2 regions of the Streptomyces sp. NBC_00448 genome follow, and region 1 is predicted to be linked to the other one. Evidence: riboswitches for the same ligand, from Rfam matches in the RefSeq annotation. Region 1 holds a riboswitch; the other holds the start of a gene.
The links. Region 1 has a riboswitch for thiamine pyrophosphate ahead of OG370_RS31000 (thiamine ABC transporter substrate-binding protein). Riboswitches for the same ligand answer to the same signal wherever they lie in the genome.

Region 1 (4,797 bases):
CAGTGCGGTGCGCGCCCCGAACCGTACGGTGGCGGCGTCCAGGCTCAGCAGGGCATCGGTCATCGTGGGCTCTCCGAGCGGGCAGGGGCGGCGGGGGCCTCGGGTACGGCGGAGGGCTCGGGCGCCGTGCGGGATGCATTGGCCCGGGGAGCCGGAGCCAGGCCCTGCGCGGCGGCCCGTACGTCCTTACCGCCCGGCGCGTCCTTGCGGCGCGGCGTCGTACGCCCGGACAGCGGGTACTCCAGGATCAGCAGGCTGGCCGCGCAGACCACCATGAGGATGGTGCTCAGGGCCATCGCCTGGCCGTAGTTCATCTCGCCGGCCCGGCCGAGCAGGCGGGAGACGGCCACCGGGAGGGTGGGGCTGTCGGGCCGGGCGATGAAGACCGTGGCGCCGAACTCGCCGAGCGACACCGCGAACGCGAACCCGGCCGCGATGCCCAACGCCCGCCCGACCAGGGGCAGTTCGACCTCGCGCCAGACCCGTAGCGGGGACGCGCCGAGCACTGCGGCGGCCTCCCGCAGCCGCTCGTCGACCGCCCTCAGCACCGGCAGCATCACCCGTACCACGAACGGCGCGCCGACCAGCGCCTGCGCGAGCGGCACCAGCAGCCAGGAGTCGCGCAGGTCGAGCGGCGGCTTGTCGAGCGTGATCAGGAAGCCGAAGCCGACCGTGACCGCGGAGGTGCCCAGCGGCAGCATCAGCAGCCCGTCGAAGCCGCGCATCAGCCGCCCGCTGCGGCGGGTGAGCGCGGCCGCGGCCAGCCCGCCGACCAGCAGGGCGATGACGGTCGCGGCGGCGGCGTAGCGCAGCGAGTTCCAGACCGTGTGCAGCGGTGAGACGAGGAAGGTCCCGTCGGCGCTGGTGGAGCCGAGCGCGCGGTAGAAGGCGAAGCCGTAGCCGTTCGGGCCGTCGAGGGAGCGGGCCGCGAGCACGCCGAGCGGCAGCAGGATCAGCAGCGCGATCGACCCGAGGACGGCGGCGAGCAGCGTGCGTTCGCCCGCGCCGCGCGGGCGGTGCGCGGTGCCGGCCGGGTCGACCAGCCGCAGCGCGGACTCGCGGCGGCGGGCCGTCCACGCGTGCACGGCCAGGATCGCGACGACCGCGACGAGTTGGAGCAGGGTGAGCACGGCCGCGGTGGGCAGGTCGAAGATCTCTGCGGTCTCCCGGTAGATCTCGACCTCCAGGGTGGCGCGGGTGGGGCCGCCGAGGATCTGGATCACGCCGAAGGAGGTGAAGGTGAACAGGAAGACCATCACCGCGGCCGACGCGACGGAGGGGGCGAGGGCGGGCAGGGTGACGCGGCGCCAGGCGGCGAGGCGGCCCGCGCCGAGCATGCGGGCGGCCTCCTCCTGGCGCGGGTCGAGTTGCGCCCACAGGCCGCCGACGGTGCGGACGACCACGGCGTAGTTGAAGAAGACGTGCGCGATCAGGATCGCCCACACGGAGGTGTCCAGGCGTACGCCGAAGAGGCTGTCGGTGAAGCCGCCCTGCCCGAGCAGCGCGAGGAACGCCGAGCCGGCGACGACGGTCGGCAGCACGAACGGCACGGTGACCACGGCCCGCAGCAGCCGCTTGCCGGGGAAGTCCAGCCGGGCGAAGGCGTACGCGCCGGGCAGCGCGACCGCGAGGGTCAGCGCGGTGGACGCGCCGGCCTGCCAGCAGGTGAACCACAGCACGTGCCGTACCGAGCCGTCGCCGAGCACGTCGCCGATCCGGCCGAGCCGCCAGTGGCCGCCCGGGTGCAGGCCCCGGCCGACGATGGACGCCACCGGGTAGGCGAAGAAGGCGGCGAAGAACGCCAGCGGCAGGGCGGCCAGGGCTAGCCCGGTCGCGGTGCGGCGGCGCCCCGCCTTCCGGTTGGCAGGCCCTGCCTCCAGCTTGGCGGACCCTGCCTCCAGGTTGCCGGGCCCCGCCTTCCCGACGGCTACAGGACGATCGAGTTCCACGACTTCACCCAGTCGTCCCGCTTCGCGGCGATCTTGTCGGGCGCGAGCGTCGTCGGGTGCGGGACCTTCGCGCCGTACTTGGTGAACACCTCCGGCTCGGTGGCGCCCTTCACCACCGGGTCGACGTACATCTGGAGCGGCATGTCCTGCTGGAAGGTCCTGCTGAGCATGAAGTCGATGAACGCCTCGGCGCCCGCCGGGTTCTTCGCGCCGTGCAGCACTCCGGCGAACTCGATCTGGCGGAAGCAGGTGCCGGTGGCCACCCCGACGGGTGACTGCGCGGGCGGCGGGTTGACGCCGACCACCTCGGCGGGCGGGCTGGAGGCGTAGGAGACCACCAGCGGCTTGTCGCCCTTGGCCTTCTTCCCGGCGGCCGACCCGGAGAAGGCGCTGTCGTACGCCTGCTCCCAACTGTCGACGACCTGGACGCCGTTGGCCTTCAGCTTCTTCCAGTACGCCTGCCATCCCGCGTCGCCGTAGGTGGCGGCGGTGCCCAGCAGGAAGGCCAGGCCCGGCGAGGAGGTGGAGACGTTCTCGGTGACCAGCAGGTTCTTGTACTGCGGCTTGATCAGGTCGGCGAAGGTCTGCGGCGGCGCGAGGTGGTGGGAGGTGAAGTAGGCGCGGTCGTAGTTGACGCAGACGTCGCCGGAGTCGATCGGCGTCACCCGGTGCTTGCCCGCGTCGAGTTGGACGTCGGCGGGCACCTGGTCCAGGCCCTTGGCGGTGTAGGAGTCGAACAGGCCGTTGCCGAGGGCGCGGGAGAGCAGGGTGTTGTCGACGCCGAAGAAGACGTCGCCGCGCGGGTGGTCCTTGGTGAGGATGGCCTGATTGACCGCCGCGCCCGCGTCGCCGCCGCGCAGCACCTTGACGGTGTAGCCGGTCTCCTTGGTGAACTCCGCCATCACCGACTTGGAGGCCGCGAACGAGTCGTGGCTGACCAGGGTGACGGTCTTCGACGGCTTGCCGCCGGACGCCTTGCCGGAGCCGGAGTCGGACCCCGAGCCGCCGCAGCCGGCGAGGACGGTGGCGCCCGCGGTGGCGAGGACGAGCGCGCCCACGGCACGCCGACGAATGGTGCTCTTCACTGTGCTGACTCCCTACGCCGGTATGACCCGGATCAGGTGGGAGGGTCTGCGGCCTGGGCTTCTCGACGGTCTCGCCGTCGCCCCAGCCGCACTCTCAGCGCCGTCTCAGGCGCTCCCCTGTCGGATGTTCATTTGTCCAGATGTTCATTCAAGCGGTGCGACCAGCGCACCTGCGCACCGTATCAGCGCGCGGACGCGGCCAGCTGACCGCAGGCCCCGTCGATCTCCTGACCGCGGGTGTCCCGTACGGTCACGGGCACGCCGTGCGCCTGAAGGGCGGCCACGAACGCCCGCTCGTCCTCCGGGCGGGAGGCGGTCCACTTCGAGCCCGGGGTGGGGTTGAGCGGGATCAGGTTGACGTGCACCCGGTGGTTCTTGAGCAGCTTGCCGAGCCGGTCGGCACGCCACGCCTGGTCGTTCACGTCGCGGATCAGGGCGTACTCGATGGAGACGCGGCGGCCGGAGACGTCGGCGTAGTGCCAGGCGGCGTCCAGCACCTCGCGGACCTTCCAGCGGGTGTTGACCGGCACGAGGGTGTCGCGCAGTTCGTCGTCGGGGGCGTGCAGGGACACCGCGAGGCGGCACTTGAAGCCCTCGTCGGCGAACCGGTGCATCGCGGGGACCAGGCCGACCGTGGAGACGGTGATGCCGCGCTGGGACAGCCCGAGCCCGTCGGGCGCCGGGTCGGTGAGGCGGCGGATCGCGTCGATGACCCGGCGGTAGTTCGCCAGCGGCTCGCCCATGCCCATGAAGACGATGTTCGACAGCCGGTCCGGGGCGGCGCCGGGGCCCGCGCCGGGCACCTCGCCGTCGCGCAGCGCGCGCATCCCGGCGACGATCTGGTGCACGATCTCCGCGGTCGACAGGTTCCGGTCCAGACCCGCCTGGCCGGTGGCGCAGAACGGGCAGTTCATCCCGCAGCCCGCCTGCGACGAGATACACATCGTCACCCGGTCCGGGTACCGCATCAGCACCGACTCGACCAGGGTCCCGTCGAACAGCCGCCACAGCGTCTTGCGGGTCTCCCCGTCGTCACACGACGCGTGCCGCACCACCGTCATCAGCTCCGGCAGCAGATCTCCGGCCAGCTTGCCCCGCGCCCCGGCCGGAATGTCCGTCCAGGCCGCCGGGTCGTCCGCGTAGCGCGCGAAGTAGTGCTGCGACAACTGCTTGGCCCGGAACGGCTTCTCCCCCAGCTCCGCCACCGCCTCCCTCCGCTCCGCGGGCGACAGGTCGGCAAGATGCCGCGGCGGCTTCTTGGCCCCGCGCGGCACGGCAAACGTCAGTTCTCCGGGTACAGGCATGATGCCTACCAGTGTCGCAGACTCCGCGGAGTGCCCTGTTCGTACGGCCGGCGCCGTGCGAGGGCCGGGCGCGGGTGGGTGGTCAGCCCTGGCCGACGAAGGCCACGAGGAGGAGCCAGACGACCGGGGCGGTGGGGAGGAGGGAGTCGAGGCGGTCCATGATGCCGCCGTGGCCCGGGAGGAGGGTGCCCATGTCCTTGATGCCGAGGTCGCGCTTGATCATGGACTCGCCGAGGTCCCCGAGGGTGGCGCTGACGGCGGCGGCGAGGCCGAGCAGCAGGCCCTGCCACCAGCGGCCGTCGTCCACGAAGAACTGCATGAGCAGCGCGCCGGCCACCATGGCGAAGGAGATCGCGCCGAACAACCCCTCCCGGGTCTTGCCGGGGCTGATCCGGGGGGCGAGCTTGTGGCTGCCGAAGCGCCAGCCGACCGCGTAGGCGCCGGTGTCGCTGATCACGG
Region 2 (4,797 bases), 4.6 Mb from region 1:
GGCCGCGGCCATGAGCGCGGGCCGCTGCGCCCGGGTGACCGCAGACGCGAGCATGACGGCGTCGCACCCGAGTTCCATCGCCAATGCCGCGTCGGAAGCGGTGCCGGCACCGGCGTCGAGGATGACGGGCACCGACGCGCGCTCCACGATGAGCCGAAAATTGTGCGGGTTGCGAATGCCGAGCCCGGACCCGATCGGCGCGCCGAGCGGCATGATCGCCGCGCACCCGACATCCTCCAACTTGCGGGCGAGCACGGGATCGTCGTTGGTGTACGGCAGCACCGTGAACCCGTCGTCCACCAACGTCTCCGCGGCGTCGAGGAGTTCGACCGGATCGGGCAGCAACGTCCACTCGTCCGCGATCACTTCGAGCTTGACCCAGTCGGTGCCCAGCGCCTCCCGGGCCAGCCGCGCGGTGAGGACGGCCTCGCCCGCGGTGAAGCACCCGGCCGTGTTCGGCAGCACCCGGATACCGTGCCGGTCCAGCACCGACAGCACCGAACCCTTCGCGGTCGGGTCCAGCCGCCGCATCGCGACGGTCGTCAACTCCGTACCGGACGCGAGGAGCGCCTGCTCCAGCACGTCGAGACTGGGCGCCCCGCCGGTCCCCATGATCAGCCGGGACCCGAACACGGCGTCCCCGATCCGCAGCGGATCGGCCGTCCCCGCGGACTTCACCGATGTCGTCACGGTCAGCCTCCCTGTACCGCGGTGAGGATCTCCACCCGGTCGCCTTCGGCCAGCGGGGTCGCCGCCCAGCGCGAGCGCGGAACGACGGTCTCGTTGAGAGCGGCGGCCACCCCGGAGGGCGCCGTGGTGAACCGCGCCACGAGGGCGCCGAGTTCGATCGGTTCGTCGAGGGTGCGCCGCTCCCCGTTGACGAGCACGCTGATCGTCATACCGCCTGCTCCTCACGCGCGGTCGCCGCGAACCGGCCGGCCCCGAACGGCCTGGCGTAGTCGGGAAGTTCGCCGGTGTCCAGGGCGTGGCCCAGCACGTCCCCGGTGATCGGGGTGAGCAGCACACCGTTGCGGTGGTGCCCGGTGGCGAGCAGCAGGCCGTCCAGCTCGGACGGCCCGAGCAGGGGCGCGTTGTCGGGGGAGCCGGGCCGCAGTCCCGCCAGCGTCTCGGTGAGCGGGAGTTCGGTGATTCCGGGTACCAACTCGTGTGCGTCCCGCAGGAGTTGGTACGCCCCGCCGGCGGTCACCGCGGTGTCCCAGCCGAACTCCTCGCTGGTCGCGCCGAGTACCAGCTCGCCGTTCTCCCGCGGCACCAGGTAGACGTGGCTGCCGCGGACCACCGCGCGGACCGTGCGCGACAGGAACGGCGCCCGCGCGGCCGGCACCCGCAGCCGCAGGATCTGCCCCTTCACCGGCCGCACCGGCGGCAGCGCGTCCTCCGGCAGCCCCGGCAGCCGGCCGCTCTCGCAGCCCGCGGCCAGTACGGTACGGCCCGCCGACACCCTTGTGCCGTCGGCGAGTTCCGCGCCGGTGACCCGGTCGCCGGCGCACTCCACCCGCACCGCCTTCGCCCGTACGAACTCCACGCCCGCGGCCCGCGCGGCCCGCAGCAGCGCCGCGGCCAGCCGGCGCGGGTCGACCTGGTGGTCGCCGTCCACCCGCAGGCCGCCGCGCACCCCCGGGGCCAGCAGCGGCTCCAGCCGGCGGCAGTCCCGCCCGCTCAGCCACTGCGCGGCAAGCCCGAGCGAGGTCTGGAACGCGTGCAGGTCGCGCAGGTCCGCCCGGTCGTCCGCGTCCAGCGCCACCGCGAGGGTGCCGCACGGGCGGTAGCCGGTGTCCAGGCCGGTGGCCGCGGTCAACTCCGCGACGAAGTCCGGGTAGCGCGCGGCCGACGCCAGGTTCAGGTCGAGCAGCGTCTGCTCGCCGTACTGCAACTCCGTCACCGCGGCGAGCATGCCCGCCGCGACGTGGGCGGCTCCGCCGCCGGGGGACGGGTCGGCCACCACCGTGGCCAGCCCGCGCTGGGCGGCGCGCCACGCCGTCACCAGCCCGATGATGCCGCCCCCCACGACGAGGACGTCCGTTGTTCGGGTACGCATGAGTCTCGGCTGCTCCCTTCGCCGGCATGACCCGGATCAGGTTCGTACGGTCGGCGGCCGACCAGCCACCCTCTCAGCCCGGTCCGTCCGGGCTCCCGCGATCTCGCTTGCCGGTCAGCTTAGCGGAGGGCCCCGGCCCGGACGCCGCCCCCGTCCGCCGCCCGACCGCCCCCGTCCGCCGCCGCGTCGAGGGCGAAGCAGGTCCGCGGCTCGGACGGGGCGGGCGTCCGGCGCGGCACCGACGGGTTAACGTGGCCCGGTGAGCGAGCGTCACGCAGTGATCGTGGGAGCCGGCATGGCCGGCGTGCAGACGGCCGTCGAGCTGCGCCGGCAGGGCTGGCGCGGCCGGATCACCCTGTTGGGAGACGAGCCGCACCTGCCGTACGACCGCCCGCCGCTGTCCAAGGCGGTGCTGCTCGGCGCGGAGGGCGGCGCCCTCACCGACGTGCACTTCGACGTCGACTTCGCCGCGCTCGACGTGGACCTGCGGCTGGGCGTGCACGCGCAGGCGTTGCGCGCCGAGCGGCACGAACTGATCACCGACACCGGGCGGGTGGACTACGACGCGCTCGTGCTGGCGACCGGCGCGTACGCGGTGGCCCTGCCCGGCACGGCCGGCCTGCCCGGCGTGCACCCGCTGCGCACCCTGGACGACGCCGCCGCGCTGCGCCCCGTACTCGACCGGCGCGAGCACGTCGTGGTGGTCGGCGCCGGCTGGATCGGCGCCGAGTTCGCGACGGCGGCCCGGCAGGCCGGCTGCGAGGTGACGGTCGTGGAGGCGGCCGACCGCCCCCTCGCCGGGGTGCTGCCCGCCTCCGTCACCGCACACATGACCGGCTGGTACGACGAAGCGGGCGTCACCCTGCGGACCGGCACGCCGGTGGCCGCGGTCGAGGCGGGCGGGGTGGTGCTCGCCGACGGCAGCCGGCTGGCGGCCGGCGCGGTGGTGGTCGGGGTCGGCGCCCGTCCCTCCACGGGCTGGCTGGCCGGCTCCGGGGTGACCCTGGACCCGCAGGGCGCGGTACGGGCCGACGAGCGGCTGCGGACGACCGCGGCCGACGTCTTCGCGGTCGGCGACTGCGCGTCCTTCCCCTCGGCCCGCTACAACCGGCGCCTGCTCATCCACCACTGGGACAACGCCGTCCAGGGACCGCGCACCGCCGCCGCGAACCTCCTCGGCGGCGAGGAGGCGTACGACCCGGTGCCGTACTTCTGGTCCGAGCAGTTCGGCCGCTTCGTGCAGTACGCCGGATTCCACCGGGACGACGACCAGTTGCTCACCCGCGGGGACCCCTCCGGCACGTCCTGGTCGGTGCTGTGGCTGCGCCGCGGCGTGCTGGTGGCGCTCCTCGCGGTGGGGCGGCCGCGGGACATGGCACAGGCCCGCAAGCTGATCGCGGCCGGCTTCGAGCCGGACCCCGCGCTCGCCGCGGACCCGGCGGTGCCGCTGAAGTCCGCGGTGCCCCGCTGACCGACCCGGGCGCGGGAACGACACGGCGGGCACCACTACCGTGACGGCTCAGCGGTGGGAGCGATTGTCGGCCGCAGGTGGCAGGCTTGTCCCGTGACTGTTTTCTCGTCGGTTGACGCACACATTGACGCTCTGGTCCCCTCCTGGCTCACCCTGCCCGAGGTCGCGGAGCGTCTCGGCCTCGAAGTGACCCGGATGCGACCGCTGATCAAGGAAGGGCAGCTCATCGCGGTTCGCCGCGGGGAGAACAAGGTCCTGATGGTGCCGAGCGACTTCATCGGAGACGGAAAGATCGTCAAGGGGCTGCCCGGCACGTTGACGCTGCTGAAGGACGACGGGTTCACGGACGACGAGGCCCTCGAGTGGCTCTTCACGCCCGACCCGACCCTGCCCGGCACCCCCGCCAACGCGCTGCGCGAGAATCGCGGGACCGAGGTGAAGCGCCGCGCGCAGGCGCTCGCCGTGTAGCCCGCGCCCGCCGCGGGCCGCCGCCGCGCCCGTACCGCACCCGCGTACGTGCGCGGCGGCGGCCCGCCCGGGGCGCATCGACCCCGGGAGCCCGCGATGCCCACTCCAGCTGCGTCCGCCCGCCTCGCCGACGCGCGGCTCTACCTGTGCACGGACGCGCGTACCGCCCGCGGCGACCTCGCCGAGTTCGCCGACGCGGCGCTGCGCGGCGGCGTCGACATCATCCAGCTCCGGGACAAGGGCATCGAGGCCCGCCAGGAGCTGGCCGCGCTCGACGTACTCGCCGACGCGTGCCGCCGGCACGGCAAGCTGCTCGCGGTCAACGACCGGGCCGACGTCGCGCACGCGGCCGGCGCCGACGTGCTGCACCTGGGGCAGGACGACCTGCCGGTGCCCGCCGCCCGCGCCCTGCTCGGCCCTGACGTGCTGATCGGCCGGTCCTGCCACGCCGAGGCCGAGGTGGACGCCGCGGCGGTCGAGCCCGGCGCGGACTACTTCTGCACCGGGCCGGTGTGGCCGACCCCCACGAAGCCGGGACGCCCGGCTCCCGGGCTCTCCCTCGTCCGCCACGCCGCCGCCCTCGGCACGGAACGGCCCTGGTTCGCGATCGGCGGGATCGATCTCACGAACCTCCCCGCCGTGCTCGACGCCGGCGCCCGCCGGATCGTCGTCGTCCGCGCGATCACCGAAGCCCCCGACCCCTACCAAGCCGCTTCCGCCCTGACCCGATCCCTCCGCTGCGCGGTGCCCCACTGACCCACCCGGGCCCCCTCCCGGAAGACGTCCACCCTCCAGGGGC

Region 2: another riboswitch for thiamine pyrophosphate. It lies ahead of thiO (glycine oxidase ThiO); the one in region 1 lies ahead of OG370_RS31000 (thiamine ABC transporter substrate-binding protein).

Annotation. Positions count from the first base shown of each region.
Region 1 is NZ_CP107913.1:7,161,300-7,166,096, reverse strand. It holds gene OG370_RS31010 (ABC transporter ATP-binding protein) at 1-63, opposite strand, end outside; gene OG370_RS31005 (ABC transporter permease) at 60-1,880, opposite strand; gene OG370_RS31000 (thiamine ABC transporter substrate-binding protein) at 1,928-3,034, opposite strand; TPP riboswitch at 3,027-3,163, opposite strand; gene rlmN (23S rRNA (adenine(2503)-C(2))-methyltransferase RlmN) at 3,217-4,338, opposite strand; gene OG370_RS30990 (phosphatidate cytidylyltransferase) at 4,421-4,797, opposite strand, start outside.
Region 2 is NZ_CP107913.1:2,548,443-2,553,239, reverse strand. It holds gene OG370_RS10835 (thiazole synthase) at 1-690, opposite strand, end outside; gene thiS (sulfur carrier protein ThiS) at 693-899, opposite strand; gene thiO (glycine oxidase ThiO) at 896-2,059, opposite strand; TPP riboswitch at 2,055-2,168, opposite strand; gene OG370_RS10820 (NAD(P)/FAD-dependent oxidoreductase) at 2,319-3,530, shown strand; gene OG370_RS10815 (Rv2175c family DNA-binding protein) at 3,624-3,998, shown strand; gene thiE (thiamine phosphate synthase) at 4,095-4,754, shown strand.